2 regions of the Limosilactobacillus sp. DJ3M12 genome follow, and region 2 is predicted to be linked to the other one. Evidence: predicted binding sites of a transcription regulator. Region 2 holds the regulator's gene; the other holds the start of a gene.

Region 1 (3,433 bases), on a different contig from region 2:
CTACTCGTTTGATAATTTCTTCCATCAAGTCGGTCAAGGTAAGACCAGTGACGCAGAAAACCTTTTAGAGACTAGTACATTTGGATTGCCACAAGGATCTTTATTTGCCACACTAGGGAGTGACAATACTTTCCAAGGTGCTCCAGCGATTCTTAATCAACGCGCCGGTTACACGAGCGCAGTCTTCCACGGAAACGTTGCTAGTTTCTGGAACCGCAATAATGTATACAAGAATTTAGGCTATCAGTACTTCTTTGATGCTAGTTATTACGATACTTCTGGAGACAAGGCTACCGGATATGGACTTAAAGATAAGTTATTATTCAAAAACTCGATCAAGTATCTTCAAAGTTTACAGCAACCATTCTACGCTAAATATATTACTGTTACTAACCACTTCCCTTACACGCTTGACGATGAGGATAAAGATCCAAACTTCCAAACAACTAATACCGGGGACAGTAACGTCGATAATTACTTCGTAACAGCTCATTATCTTGATCAATCAATCCAAGAATTCTTTAACTATCTCCAAAAGACTGGTCTTGATAAGAAATCAATCATTATGATTTATGGTGATCATTATGGGATTTCAAACAGTGAAAATACTTCCTTAGCAAGTGTTCTTGGGAAGAGTGCAGATGATTGGACTGACTTTGATAATGCTCAGCTGCAACGTGTACCACTAATGTTTGTCATTCCTGGTACGGGTCACGGAAAAGTTTATCATACCTATGGTGGAGAAGTTGATGTTCTTCCAACCCTCCTTCACTTATTAGGAATTAGCAGTAAACGCTATATTCAATTTGGAACCGATCTCTTCTCCAGCAAGCATAATCAAGTGGTTGCCTTCCGTAATCGGGATTTTGTTACGCCAACTTATACGAGTGTGGGCGGAACAATTTACAATAATAAGACTGGGAAAGAAGCTAAACTTACCAAGAAGCAGCAAGAGAAATTAAAGAAGGATCAAGATTTTGTAAATGAGGAATTAACTCTTTCTGATTCATTAAATGAAAAGAATCTCTTGCGGTTCTACCATCCAAAAGGGTTTAAAAACGTTAATCCAGCTGATTATAATTATTCAAATGGTCTAAAACGAGCGCAGCGAATCGAGAAGAAGAAAGGAATTAAATCAACAAGTATTTACTCAGAAAACGGTGACCGTTCAACTGTAGATGACTACAGCACTGACGCCCCTGAGCAAAGCCACTCTTCCACTGATTCCAACCGTATTAAGATCACTAACCCAGATGCTAATAATAAGTAGTAAGGGTACAAAATAGTATAGTAGGGTCTAGGAGAGCACTGTGTTCTGCCTAGGCTCTATTTTTTAAGTTTAAGCTAATTTCAATCAGCTAAATTTTCTCTCCATTAATAAAAGTGATATTATTAACTTGTACACAAAGAATAATGGAGGGATTTTTATGGTTGAAGAATTTGGCTCACCATCGTCTTACATCCAAGGCAAAGGTGTCCTTTTTGAAAGTGATAAGTATCTTAAAAACTTTGGCACAAAACCGTTATTACTGGCTGGCGAAACCGTCTATAAAATTGTAGGTAAGCGTTTTGAACAATATCTTCAAGAAAGTGGTTATGATGTTACCCGTGTTCAATTTAATGGGGAATCATCCACTAACGAAGTAAACCGGGTCACAGAAATTGGTAAAGAAAATAATGTAACCGTCGTTTATGGTCTTGGTGGGGGTAAAACAGTTGATACCGCCAAAGCAATTGCCGACAATCTCCATCTACCCGTTGTAATTATGCCAACGTTGGCTTCAAATGATGCACCTTGTTCACGTCTCTCAGTAATTTATACTGATGACGGTGGATTTGACCATTATCGTTTCTACAACCAAAATCCTGACTTGGTCTTAGTTGATACACAAGTTATCGCTAATGGTCCTGTTCGGATGTTAATTTCTGGAATTGCTGATGCTTTAGCTACTAATATTGAAGCACAAGCAGTTGCCAAAGCTAATAGCGATACAATGCTTGGTGAAAAACAAACCCTTGTTGGAAATGCAATCGCTCAGAAGTGTGAAGAAACATTATTTAATTACTCACACCTAGCTGTAGCTGATGCAGAAGCGCATGTCGTTACACCAGCATTTTCTAATATCGTTGAAGCAAATACACTAATGAGCGGTCTCGGTTTTGAAAGTGGTGGTCTATCTGGTGCCCACGCTATTCATGATGGCTTAACAATTTTAGAAGAGACTCATGATTTAACACACGGTGAAAAGGTCGCATACGGTACCTTAACACAATTAATGTTGGAAGGCGCTGACCAGGAACGTTATAACAAGTACTTCCAATTTATTCTTTCTTTAGGTCTACCAACTACTCTTGCTGATCTACATTTAGAAAATGTCACTGATGAAGAATTACTCAATGCTGGAAAAGCCGCCTGTTCAGAACAAGATACCATGGATCGTTTACCATTTAAGGTAACACCAGATGACGTGGCTCAAGCATTACGAGCAGTTGATGCATATACTAAGCAATATTTAAATAGTCACCATTGTCATCATAGCCAGATGTAATAAAAGGGAGCGAGACAGAAGTCACTTGTGACTTCGTTTTTCGACGCGAAGCTAGCCTCTGGGAGCCCCCCGCAAGCAACAATAGGCCTCTGACGTTCGGTTTCCGGACGTTAGAGGCCATTGTTGTACTGCGTATTTGCTTTTTATGAAAGTAACTTAACTTATGTCACAGTCCCTTTTTTTGTTATTTACCCTATAAGAAATTAATTAATGCTTTATCAACTTGAGTATTATTATGAAGTTTTGAATGTTGAGTATCTTTTCCTGTTATTTTTAGAACACGGTATGACTTTGCCCGAGCAGCCACTAGATACTTAAGTGACAATGAAGATACATTATCAACAGTACCGTCTGAATGATTACCAACATCACCAATAATATTAAGAACAGCTACTTGACCTTTCGGATAAGTTTGCCGTACTTCTGTCATTTGACGATATGTGGCGTTCATTTCATTTGGTTTTCCGTCTTTATTTAATTTCATTCCAACTGGTTGCTGGATAGCAGCAGGTACCTGTTTAAAATTCAATCCAGCAAAATGACCTGCGATATCAACCTGTTTTTGTAATTGAGGCATATTCTGATTTTTACCGTTTTGCAACATATAGTAAATAATCGAAATATTTCCCAGGGAATGACCAACCATATTAATCTTAGTTATGCGATATCGTTTCTGTAATGCTTTTACAACATTTGTCGCATATTCGCCATGCTTATTAAAATCCAACTGCCTATTATTATCATAATTCACCTCAACAATTGGATTAATGGCCCCTTTATGCATTGAACCATGAAGAGTAACTTTTCCGTTATTAGTAACATCAGCTCGCAGGACTGTGCTCGTTACCCCGGCTTTTTTAGCAGCATTTACCATGTGTTCTTCT
Region 2 (3,433 bases):
TCATGAACAACTTTATAAACATCATCACCAACGAATAAGAAACTACCTAATAATGAGCGAATATCTTTTTCAGGTACTTCTGGATGGTCATCCCATACTTCTTCTAAAACTGTTTTATTTGGATGTAATTGTTGCTGTTCCTGGTCATAGTAACCGATATCGAGGTTAGCACCGAGTTTGATTGTTCCACTAATTAACGGAATTTTATGGAGAATAGATTTAAGTAAAGTTGATTTTCCGATTCCATTTGGTCCGATAATCCCAATACGCTGCGGCTTGCGGACATTAAATGAAAGCGGCCCAGCAAGGATCTGTTCATCGTAGCCAACTTTTGCCTGCTCCACATCAAGAACTTCATTTCCGCTATCTTTTTCAGAATGGAATTGAAAATGGATTGATTTATCATCAGTTTCTGGACGCTCAAGCCGCTCCATTTTTTCTAATTGCTTTCGCCGCGCCTGAGCACGTTTAGTTGTTGAGGCACGAACAATATTTCGATTAACAAAGTCTTCTAACTTAGCAATCTTTTTTTGTTGTTGGTCATAGTGTTTCCACTCTGCTTCTAATCGTTCTTGCTTGTGTTTAACAAATTGCGTGTAGTTACCAGTATAGTGGGTGAGTGTTTTATTATCGAGATCATAAACATCGCTGACAACACGATCTAAGAAGTAACGGTCGTGAGAGACGATAAGCAATGCACCTTGATAACTTTTAAGATAATCTTCTAACCATGAAAGAACGTTCATGTCGAGGTGGTTAGTCGGTTCATCTAGAATCAAAAGCCCCGGTGCTTGCAGAAGGATCTTTGCTAAGGCGAGTTTAGTTTTTTGCCCTCCTGAAAGGGAATTAATTGGCGTATCATAACTATCTTCGCCAAAACCAAATCCATGTAGAATTCCCCGCATACGTGATTCGTATTCGAAACCACCCTGTTTCTTAAAGGCAGTTTGTAAATTATCGTATGTTGAAAGAATTTGTTGATAATTGCTATCGGAACTATCAAGGTCAGCGAGCTGTTGTTCAAGATCGTGGATTTGCGTTTCCATTTTGTGGAGAGGAGCAAAGACAGTATCTAGTTCAGTCCAAATGCTATTTTGACTATCGAGTCCTTGATCCTGGGCCAAGTAACCAATTGTCAAATCTTTAACCTTCGTAATTGTTCCTTCATCTGGTTCGGTGATTCCAGCGATCATTTTTAACAAGGTCGTTTTACCAGCACCATTACGCCCAACAAGCGCAGTACGGCCATGCTCTTGGATTTGCATGTTCATATTGTGAAATAAAACGTCCGCGCCAAATCGACGCACAACGTCATTTGTCTGTAAAAGTAACATATTGAAACCTCATTTAATTCGTTGATTTAATATGGTTTTATTTTAGCAGATTTTTAATTTTAAATAAAAAGTTGAAAATATTTTTGTATTTTAGTTCACAAAAAAGGGTTTAATTGCTAGAATATACTTAGACTTAAATTTCACAAAGTAAAAATTAGTAACATTATCCTTGTCAAAAACTTAGTAATTAGTTGGCAAACTAGGTTGAGAAGGGCTTGTTTTAGGAGGAATAAAAGTAGAATGGCTAATAAAAAGATTCCACGCGCGACTGCGAAACGGTTGCCAATATATTTCCGTTATTTAAATGTATTGAAAGACGCAAATAAGCAACGGGTATCATCAACTGAACTTTCGGAGGCTGTGCAAGTTGATTCGGCAACGATTCGTCGTGACTTTTCATATTTTGGTGAATTAGGTAAGCGGGGATACGGTTATGACGTTGAAAGTCTATTAAAGTTTTTTAAAGGAATCTTACACCAAGACTCATTAGTTAGTGTTGCCTTAGTCGGAGTTGGTAGTTTGGGAAGTGCCTTGTTAAACTTTAATTTCCACCAAGATACTAATTTACGGATCAGTGCGGCATTTGATACTAAGCCAGAATATGCCAATACAGTCAAAAGCGGTATTCCAATTTACCCATCCGAGGATATGGTAAAGCAGTTAAAAGAGCAACAGATTGATGTTGTTATTCTAACCGTTCCAGGAATCAAGGCCCAACATGTTGCGGACCAATTAGTTGAAGCTGGTGTGAAGGGAATTCTTAACTTTACTCCTGTTCGTTTATCTGTGCCAAAAAATGTTCAAGTTCAAAACATTGACTTAACAAACGAACTTCAAACATTAATTTACTTCATTAAAAATTATACTGAAGATTCAATTGAATAAATTAGGAGAGCATTGGTTTGATGAAAGCGTTCAACCAATGCTTTTTGTTTACTAAATTATTAATAAAAGTCATGGATTGTAGGTATGATCTCTTAAGTTTTAAAAAATGGTCAAAAAAAGTCAAAGTATTTTTGTTGCATTTTAAAGAGAACATGTTATATTTAAACATGTGGTTAGCACTTGAAGAGTTTGAGTGCTAAAAATAAAATTTATTAACAAGATGGAGGGATTAACGTGTTAAAACCATTAGGAGATCGCGTTGTTCTAAAAGCTGAAACTGAAGAAGAAAAGACAGTTGGTGGAATTGTCCTTGCTTCCAATGTGAAGGAAAAGCCAACTACTGGAAAGGTTATTGCCGTTGGAGAAGGTCGTACTTTAGAAAACGGACAAAAGCTTGCTCCAGCTGTTAAGGAAGGCGACCGCGTATTATTTGATAAGTACGCAGGCAACGAAGTAGAATACAACGGTGAAAAGTTCTTAGTTGTTCATGCTAAAGACTTAGTAGCAATCGTTGAATAGTTAAATAAGCGAATTAAGAGCAGGAGACAGAAAGAATGAAATTCCTTCACCGTCTCTTTTAAATAATGAATTTAATTTTGAGGTGACATAAATGGCAAAAGAAATTAAGTTTTCTGAAGATGCACGGAGCGCTATGCTCAGTGGTGTTGATAAATTAGCTGATACTGTTAAGACAACAATGGGTCCAAAGGGACGGAATGTTGTTTTGGAACAAAGCTACGGCACACCAACTATTACTAATGATGGTGTAACTATTGCTAAGAGTATTGAACTTGAAAACCAATTTGAAAATATGGGTGCAAAGTTAGTAGCCGAGGTTGCTTCAAAGACTAACGATATTGCCGGTGATGGTACTACAACTGCTACTGTTTTAACCCAAGCAATTGTTAATGCTGGTATGAAGAACGTTACCTCTGGTGCAAACCCAGTTGGTATTCGTCGTGGTATTGACAAGGCTACCGAAGTTGCTGTTGAAGCTTTGAAGAAGATGTCACACGATGTAAAGACCAAGGATGATATCGAACAAATTGCTTCTATTTCAGCTGCTAATCCAGAAGTTGGTAAGCTAATTGCTGATGCAATGGAAAAGGTTGGCCATGATGGTGTAATTACTATCGAAGATTCTCGTGGTGTTGACACTAGCGTTGATGTTGTTGAAGGAATGAGCTTTGACCGTGGTTACATGTCACAATACA

Evidence for each region. Region 2 encodes Rex, which represses fermentation and respiration genes when NADH is low (regulators of the CRP and FNR family bind a similar motif). Its sites were predicted from a motif close to TTGTGAANTANTTCACAA; they were not measured.
Region 1: a site for Rex is predicted at 1,390-1,407, ahead of QOS06_RS04040 (glycerol dehydrogenase). Genes of this name have one in related genera too.

What each region holds. Positions count from the first base shown of each region.
Region 1 is NZ_CANCWY010000004.1:48,380-51,812, reverse strand. It holds gene QOS06_RS04045 (LTA synthase family protein) at 1-1,270, shown strand, start outside; gene QOS06_RS04040 (glycerol dehydrogenase) at 1,428-2,549, shown strand; gene QOS06_RS04035 (alpha/beta hydrolase) at 2,743-3,433, opposite strand, start outside.
Region 2 is NZ_CANCWY010000023.1:15,612-19,044, forward strand. It holds gene QOS06_RS09350 (ABC-F family ATP-binding cassette domain-containing protein) at 1-1,334, opposite strand, end outside; gene QOS06_RS09355 (redox-sensing transcriptional repressor Rex) at 1,575-2,219, shown strand; gene groES (co-chaperone GroES) at 2,454-2,738, shown strand; gene groL (chaperonin GroEL) at 2,830-3,433, shown strand, end outside.